2 regions of the Paenibacillus xanthanilyticus genome follow, and region 2 is predicted to be linked to the other one. Evidence: riboswitches for the same ligand, from Rfam matches in the RefSeq annotation. Region 2 holds a riboswitch; the other holds the start of a gene.
The links. A riboswitch is a leader RNA that binds a small molecule or an ion and turns the genes downstream of it on or off. The one in region 2 is predicted to bind cyclic di-GMP.
Positions count from the first base shown of each region.

Region 1 (4,193 bases), 1.9 Mb from region 2:
CTTATTTCCGCCGCGAGCCGGGGGCCGGCGGCTATATGCGCGTGTTCATGGGGAGCGCGCCGTTCCCGATCGAGCTTCACGTGCCAAGTGACCGGTACGAAGAGGCGGATGAGCTGATCACCGCGTTGACGGCTGAGGCCGATTGGCGAGAGGAGCTGGTCGGGCCAGCGGAGGAAGCGGAAGAGGAAGGACGCGACAAAGCCAAGCGGCGTCCACGTTACTGGCGACGAGGCTTAGCGGCGTTGTTTCTGCTGGTGTTGATCTCCGTGAATCCGCTCTCGGAATACGAGGTGTCGAGCACGGTCATGAGCCTGGTTGAGATGCCCTATGCGGAATTGATGGACGGTTCGATGGCTCCGACGCTGTTGATGCCTGGCGAGCCCGAGGAGCCGTACGCGGAAGTCTCATTGCCGCCGCCTCCCGAGCGCGAGATTGCCGGCGAGCCCGGCGAGTTCCCGTATCCGCCCGCATTCCTCCGCATGCTGGAGGAGGGGGCGCAGCCGGAGTCGGTCATGCAGGTCGTCCTGCCGGACGGCGAAGGGACGCTGCTGCTGAGCGGATTTTTGAACTTCAATCCAACCAGCGACGATTATTTGCCCGCTAAACATCGGATGTTCGCGGAGAGCCGGGGCTTTCCGGATAAGCTCGTTCCGTTCGCATGGGATCCGTTCGGCGAATATTATTTCTTCGATTACCGCGAAGAAGCAGGCGACAATCCGCCGATCGTGCAGGTGGTGGAGGAGTGGGAAGAAGGCGTGTATGCGGATGGCATGGCAATAACCGGCGTCGAGACCATGCCGATTGCGGCTTCGTTCGAGGACTTCATGGCCAGCTTGACCGAGATGACGGACGAGTAGGAGGGCACGCCATGAACCGCAACTATAAATCGAACGGCTTCATACTCGCCGCCGTCGCTCTGCTTGCGATCCTCATCCTTTACACGTCGGGCAAAGACAAGCAGCTTTACGGCAATGATAATCAGTCGGTGATTGAGGTTATTCAATCGATCGACAGCTATCGCGGCGCCGCGGTCGAGCTGCTGGAAACCCGGGATATCGGCGCTGACCGCTACGTGGCGTTTTTGGCTGATGGCAAACCGGCCAATATTCATTTTAAGCAAAATGACAAAGGGAACTACCCGATGATCGATACCGAAGGACCGGCAAGGCATGATTTTGCCGATTTTCTTATATTTCCGGATAAGGAGTCCGGAAACCTGCCGCAATTTCTATTCGTAGCCAATGAACGAAGCGAAGTCGCCAAGCTCGAGCTCACCGTGAACGACGAGACGATCGTGCAGACGTTCCCTGTCCGCCAGAAGACGGCGACTTGGCTCGAGCTGCCGAATACCGAGGAACATGCCTACCGTTTCGCTTACAACTACTACGATGAGGCGGGCAGCCTGCTTCATACGCCGAACTAGCTTCGGAGCTGCGAAAGCTTGCCATCTTCGGAGGTGAAAAGGATGACAATCCGTCGAATAGGGGCCTATGTTACCGGCCTCTTGCTCCTGTGCCTGGCTGCAATCGCGGGGATGATCCTCTGGAGCAAAAGCTATTATCCCCCTCTCCCCTTCGATTCCGTTAGCCGTAAAGAGGCGCTCGCGATCGTCCGGCAGGCGCCCGCGGACACGCTGGCGAAGGTGGGGGAGGACGCGCGCTCCGACTGGTATCTGACGAGGACAAGCGATGCGAAGGAGAAGGTCAAACGATGGTTCGCGGAGCGAGGATGGACGTTCAAGGATCAAGAAGGCGCCGGTCTGTTCTTCGAGCGGAACGGCCGAACGGCGATCGCCACGACGACACAATGGACGGGGCGTTACGTGCTGTGTCAGATTCCGGCGGATGTGACGTGAACGGGATGTGCCTGGATGCATACAAGCCCTCGGCGGTCATATGCATGACGCGCCATACGATTCAGAAGCCTTCGAGCCCGCTAAGCAGCGGAGCCGGAGGCTTTTTATAGAGCTGACGGAGAAGACCTCGTTCTGCCTAAATCGACAATTCCTTGCCATGTATACCTGTCTGCATCCTGTTCTTGTAAGTATTGGTCATGGAAAATAATCGCCAATCGCTGTATAACTAGATTACGATAATATGACCTATCACGATCACGTTTCGGCAAACTTACTGAAAAGTAAGGACGCAAAGTCATGGGCCTAACGCGCGCGCGCAACGGCTGCCAGACCGCTTGCCCCGAGGCATTCGCGTCAGAAGCGGATGCCTTTTTGCCCTATATATACCAAGTATGCACGGGGGAACAACTATGAATGCACGATCGCGGCCTAACGCCCTTGTACTTTTTACTGTTTTTCTTTGTTTTCAGTTCTTCGAGATGATTCGTTCGGACGGGGATAGCGACCTGCTTTACGTGATGAATATCGTGGCTCCGGCACTCGCGATAGCCTTCATGCTGCCGATGCTGAAACGGGTTGAAGCCGGAAAGCGTCGATTTTGGCGATTGATCGTCTTTACGCTGGTGCTTGAAACGCTCGCGCAATCCATGTGGGCGGCCAGCGATTGGATCTGGCAGACCCCCACGCCGGAGCTAAGCGCGGCAGATGTGCTGTGGCTGCTGCAGTCCGGACTGCTCGTGGTGGCAATGGCGCAATTGGTGCGCGGCGGCAAGGAGCGGTTCCGTCTCGTCACCGACTCGCTCTCGCTCTTGGTCAGCCTCTTGGTCGTTAGCTGGGAATTCGTCATCAAACCGGCGTATACCGATGCGTGGACCGAAGGGATCGACCTGTCGGTCGCGGTCAATATGCTGTACCCGATTGCCGATGCCTTGATGCTGTTTATTCTGTTCATCTGGGTGTTGAATAGCGATCGTCTATATAGCCGGGCGGCCCGGTCATATATTGTCCTCGCCTTCCTGCTTTATATTGCCGGCGATACAGCGTACTGGCTGTTCGTGGATATTCGGGAGCTGGATATCGAGGGCTATCTGGATGCCTGCTGGAGCGTTGGCGCATTCGCGTTGGCGCTGGCTTGCATGCATGAGGCGACGGATACGCGGAACGCGGCGTCGAACGAGCTGCCGCAGCAAAACCGAGTCTTTCAGATGATCAAGTTCGGCGTGCCTTACTTGGGTCTCATGATTGTGACAGGCATCATTCTCATCGACCGGATGAACCCGTTTATCCAATACGCGCTGCTGTTTATCGTCGTGTTGATTATCATTCGTCAGGTGCTGTTCTTTGCGGAGCGGGAGCGCCTGCACGAGCGGCTGCAATCCACGCTGGCGATGACCGAATTCGTAGCTCGTCATGATGGCTTGACCGGGCTGCTCAATCGAAAGTCGTTCCTTGAGAAATTGGAGGCGTCAATCGATGAGGCTGCCCGATCCGGAGAGCAGGTCGCGGTCTGCTACTTCGATCTGGACCGGTTCAAGCCGGTGAACGATCAATATGGCCATCGGGCAGGCGACTTGCTGCTGCAAGCCGTAGCCGACCGGCTTCGGGTGCTGCAGGAGGAGAACGTCACCTTCGCGCGGCTGGGCGGAGATGAATTCGCACTCATCATGGAGCATGCGACTCGAGCGCGCGTCGGACAGCTGGCGGCGTCGATCGCGGCCTGCCTGTCGGAGTCATACCGCATCGAAGAGCTGGAGCTGCACGTCTCATCCAGCATCGGCGTCGCGCTCTACCCGGACCATGCCGCGATGTCGGTGGAGCTGATCCAGCTGGCGGATGCCGCGATGTATATGGCCAAGCGCAAAGGCGGATGCCAGGCGGTGTTTGCTCCCGCACAACCGGGCGGTTGACACCGTGAGCCGAAGCAGGCATGATGCAAATATAACCCGATGCAGCGCTACCGGGCTCCATATGAACCAAGATGGGGAGTGAGGACATGGCCTTAGGGAACCAAGGGCTTCAGACAATCGTATTCCAGATGGATGTGAACGGCAATCCGTTCGTCGTCCATACCGCTTTGCTGGCAGACGAGCAAGGCGCGATTCTCGTCGATACGGGCATACCCGGGCAGTTGGAGCTGATCCGCGGGGTGCTGGAGCAAGCGTCGCTGCCGCTCGCGGAGCTGTCGACGATCATCATTACGCATCAGGACCGCGACCACATCGGCAGCCTGCCAGAGCTCGTCGATGCGACCGGAGGTACCGTACAAGTATGGGCGCACGAGGTCGGCGTGCCTTACTTGGCGGGCGAGATGCCGCTGTTGAAGAGCAAACAGCTCGCC
Region 1 is NZ_JBHUHA010000002.1:1,153,840-1,158,032, reverse strand. Features, by position in the region: gene ACFSKT_RS22220 (SMI1/KNR4 family protein) at 1-857, shown strand, start outside; gene ACFSKT_RS22215 (hypothetical protein) at 869-1,423, shown strand; gene ACFSKT_RS22210 (hypothetical protein) at 1,466-1,855, shown strand; cyclic di-GMP riboswitch class I at 2,110-2,194, shown strand; gene ACFSKT_RS22205 (diguanylate cyclase domain-containing protein) at 2,266-3,762, shown strand; gene ACFSKT_RS22200 (MBL fold metallo-hydrolase) at 3,849-4,193, shown strand, end outside.
Region 1: it holds a riboswitch for cyclic di-GMP, as region 2 does, so the genes downstream of both, ACFSKT_RS22205 (diguanylate cyclase domain-containing protein) here and ACFSKT_RS30810 (DUF192 domain-containing protein) in region 2, are expected to answer to the same signal.

Region 2 (4,193 bases):
CCGGAGCCGCCCTAGGCGGCAGCACGGTTATTGTGCGCGATTTGAACGATCTGGTTGTGGCGACGGGGATTGCCGATGAGAACGGCGCTTTCGCACTTGATAATCTGCCGGCCGGCACCTTCGTCGCCGCCGTATCCGCAGCCGGGTTCGGAACCGGCGCATCGGTCGTCAACTTGAACCGCGGCCAGTCGACGAGCGCCGTGCTGCAGTTGGTCCCGAATCCGGGATCGCTGGCCGGCTACGTCACCGATCTGGACACGAGCGCTGCCGTGGAAGGAGCCGTCGTGACGGTCAGGAGAGATGATACGGATGCCGTCGTGGCTACCGCGCTGACGGATAATCGCGGCGCGTATCTCATTCAAGATTTGGGGGCGGGTCGCTATACCGTAACGGCAGAGGCTTCTGGCTTCTTCACGCAGATTCTGTCCGAGGCAGTCGCGCCGGATCTACAGACGCCGCTCAGTTTCGTGCTTTCCCGCAATCCCGCGACCATCCAGGGGAATGTGGCGAACGCCGCGACCGGGCAGCCGATCGCGGGCGCCGCAATCGAGATTCGGCTGTTCAATACGTTCGGCGAGGCGGTGGCCTCCTCCCTGACGGACGCGCAAGGCAACTATACGATTAATCGGGTACCGGCCTCCAACTATACCGTCATTGCGAGTCAGCCCAATTTTGGGACGGAGGAAACGTCGGCGCACGTCGGACCGGGTCAGACGACTACGTTGAATTTTGCGCTCACGCCGAATCCCGCTTCCCTGTCCGGCACGATCGTCCAGCAATCGAACGGCTTGCCGATTGCCGGCGCGACAATCGACGTTATCGACGCGTTCACGGGCATCGTGGTGCGCAGCGGTCTCTCGGACGCCCGAGGCGTTTACCTTATCGGCGGTTTGCGGGCCGACGACTACATCGTGCGGACGTCGCAATCCGGTTTTCAAAGCGAGTCGAACGCAATAACGCTTCAACCGGGAAGCGCGCGCGTGTTGAATGTCAGCCTTCGCGCCAACCCGACGACCATCGTCGGCGCCGTGACGAACACGGCGCAGAATGTGATGAACGGGGCAGTCGTACAGGTGCTGAACGCCAATAATGAAGTACTCGCCGTGACGGTAACCAACCCGGAAGGCCGATTCGCGGTGAGCGGATTGCCGAGCGAGACGCTCGTCATTACGACAAGCTCGCTCATGCTTGGATCGGCTGTCGTGGTGTTCGATCCGCGTATGGGCGGGGAAGTTCGCATCAGCATGCCCGAGGAGATGGGCGACTTGCGCGGCACGGTGCGCGACGAGAGGCTGCGCCCGCTCTATAAAGCGCTCGTGGAAGTATTCGACCGGAATCGGCGGCTCGTACGCGCGGTCATTACGAACACGGCCGGTCAGTATTACATCGGCAATCTGGCTGCCGGTATCTACGATGTGCAGTTCACCTATCCGGACAAACGTCCGCTCACGAAAAGCGCCCTTATTTTCAATGGTCAAGTGACAGTATTGGACGCGATTTTGCAAGACGATGACGAGGAATAGCCGGCTGAGCCCGGAACCAGATCAAGGGGTGTCCCGCAGCCGTCCGCAGGTGACGGGGGGCGCCCTTTTTCCGTGAAAATATCACATGCTCTGCTTCATAAACGCTTTAATTAATCGCCGCTATTTACGCATGACATTCATGCGGCGGCAGCGCATCTAACAGCCAGGAGAACAGACCTTTGGTCGCATGAATAATCGGATCACGTTGATTGGTTAATGTTACCTAGTTCCTTTAGGGTTGTTTCATTGTCTGATAGGGAGAAAAGAATCATTACTAATCAACATTTAGTCTATTAAGACTACTATTTCGAGGGAATTTGGACCTTATCCGGATAATCTAAAAATAGGGGATTTTGTCGGATTACGGAGTATAGGACCTCGGGGTAAGATGTGATCAAGATATCGGAACGGCGAACAAGCAAGACGAACTTCGCTGGATCTCGATAAAGGCAAAACCGGCGAAAGCCGGCGACGCAAAGCTACAGGGGCTAAGCCGCGGAAGACGCGGGATGCCAGCCAGCTGCCGAAAGATGCAGGGGAGTTCTTTTTTCGAACCCTCCTTTCGGGCCTAAAGGTGGGCTATTTTGCATACGCAAAAGGAGGTGGCGACCCGGATGAAGCTGGTCATTCGGGAGAGCGGGGAACGGCTTGGCGACCAAATTGAATGCGCTTACACGTTTTGGCGGAGACTGCGAGGCCTCGTAGGAAGGCAATCTCTCCCAAGCGGCAGCGGCCTTCATATTCAGCCGTGCAAGTCAGTCCACATGTTCTTTATGAACTACGACCTGGACGTGCTTCATCTGGACAAGGCAGGCGTCGTCGTCGGCATGGAGCATCGGCTCCGGCCGGGGAGGGTCGGTGCGGCGTTCGCGGGAACCCGCTCCGTCGTGGAGCTTCCGGCAGGCACGTTGGCAGCCGCGAAGGTCGAGCTGGGACAGACCGCGATTTTGGAACCTTAACGAGCAGTAAACTGAATTTTGATCGACACCACAAATTTAGGAGGCTAACAACATGATGAACAGCATTCGCCGCTTCTGGAACGACGAGCAAGGCCAAGGGATGACGGAGTACGGATTGGTTCTAGGTCTGATCGCGGTCGCGGTCGTCACGGCGCTGATCGCGCTGCGCGGCCACATTATCGACCTGTTCGACAATGCGGAAGACACGATTAACACGGGCGTTACGGAGATGGGCGGCACGCCTTAATTTTTGGTCGATCCTTGGTACGATCGGATATAGGATGACAAGCAGACGGACGAAGAAAGCACGGAAGCCGTTGTTTTGAACCGCAACCACGAGACAACAACCATTCTTAGGAGGCTAACAACATGATGAACAGCATTCGCCGCTTCTGGAACGATGAGCAAGGTCAAGGGATGACGGAGTACGGATTGGTGCTCGGGCTAATCGCGGTGGCGGTCGTGACGGCGCTCATCACACTGCGCGGTCATATTATCGACCTGTTCGACAACGCGGAGGATACGGTCAACACCGGCGTGACGGAAATGGGCGGAACGCCTTAAGCTTCCTTGCCTAAGGGCCGTGCGTCAACTAGTGGCGTGCGGCCTTTCCTTTTGGACGAAACCAGTTGAGAGGTGGACGCGAAGATGTGGGCAAACGCGATTATGCTGCTCGTGCTGGCGCTATGCGTCGTCACCGATGTGCGCAGCCGCAAAATTTATAACAACGTCATCGCTCCGGCGCTGGTGCTGGCGGTCGTATATCATGCCGCGACGGACGGCTGGAGCGGATTGCTTCATATGCTGATCGGGCTTGGCGCGGGGTTCGCGATTCTGCTCATCCCTTATCTTCTCGGCGGCATGGGAGCGGGCGACGTCAAGCTGCTTGCGCTCGTCGGGGCGTTGAAAGGAGCGGGCTTCGTGATGGCCGCATCGGTCTACATGGCGCTGTTCGGGGCTGTCATGGCGCTTGCGATCGTGTTGTTCAAGAACGGTTTTCGGGCGCGAATCCGTTACATGCAGTACGTTTTGGTATGCATCCGGTACCGGCTGAAGCTGCCGCTGCAAGGACACTTCGTCTCCGGCACGTACCCATACGGGGTGGCGATCGCGGCCGGATGCGTACTCGGTTTTATGATGGAAGGATGGGGAGCGGGATGATACGGGACGAGCGCGGCCAGTCGCTAGTCGAGTTTGCGCTTTTGCTGCCGCTGCTGATGCTGCTTCTATGCGGAATCGCGGACTTGGGCAGGCTGCTCTTCGCTTACTCCAGTTTGCAAATGACCGTGCAGGAGACGGCTCGCCTCGGCGGACTGGGCAGAAGCGACGGCGACATGACGGCCTATGCCAAAGCACATCTTCGGGTAGGGGACCCGGCAAGCATGACGGTGACGATTACGCCGAGTCAGTCTACCCGGGCATCCGGGGAGAACGTGACGGTGACGCTGCGCTATTCGCTTCCGCTGATGACGCCCGTCATGACGCGGGTCATTCCGGCCCCGGTTCTTTCAGCCCATTCCACCATTCGGGTGGAGTAGGAGGTTCACGATGAAAACGGATTTTGGCGCTTTTATAAAGGAAGAACGCGGCAGCACGATCGTCTGGGCCGGCTTATCGATGATGTTTTTGCTCACGATTGCCGGGCTTGTCGTGGATGGCGGGATCATGTACGCGACGAAGAGTCATTTGCAGAAAACCGCCAATGCAGCCG
Region 2 is NZ_JBHUHA010000002.1:3,035,016-3,039,208, forward strand. Features, by position in the region: gene ACFSKT_RS30805 (carboxypeptidase regulatory-like domain-containing protein) at 1-1,523, shown strand, start outside; cyclic di-GMP riboswitch class I at 1,962-2,051, shown strand; gene ACFSKT_RS30810 (DUF192 domain-containing protein) at 2,108-2,482, shown strand; gene ACFSKT_RS30815 (Flp family type IVb pilin) at 2,535-2,729, shown strand; gene ACFSKT_RS30820 (Flp family type IVb pilin) at 2,852-3,046, shown strand; gene ACFSKT_RS30825 (A24 family peptidase) at 3,131-3,643, shown strand; gene ACFSKT_RS30830 (TadE/TadG family type IV pilus assembly protein) at 3,640-4,020, shown strand; gene ACFSKT_RS30835 (pilus assembly protein TadG-related protein) at 4,031-4,193, shown strand, end outside.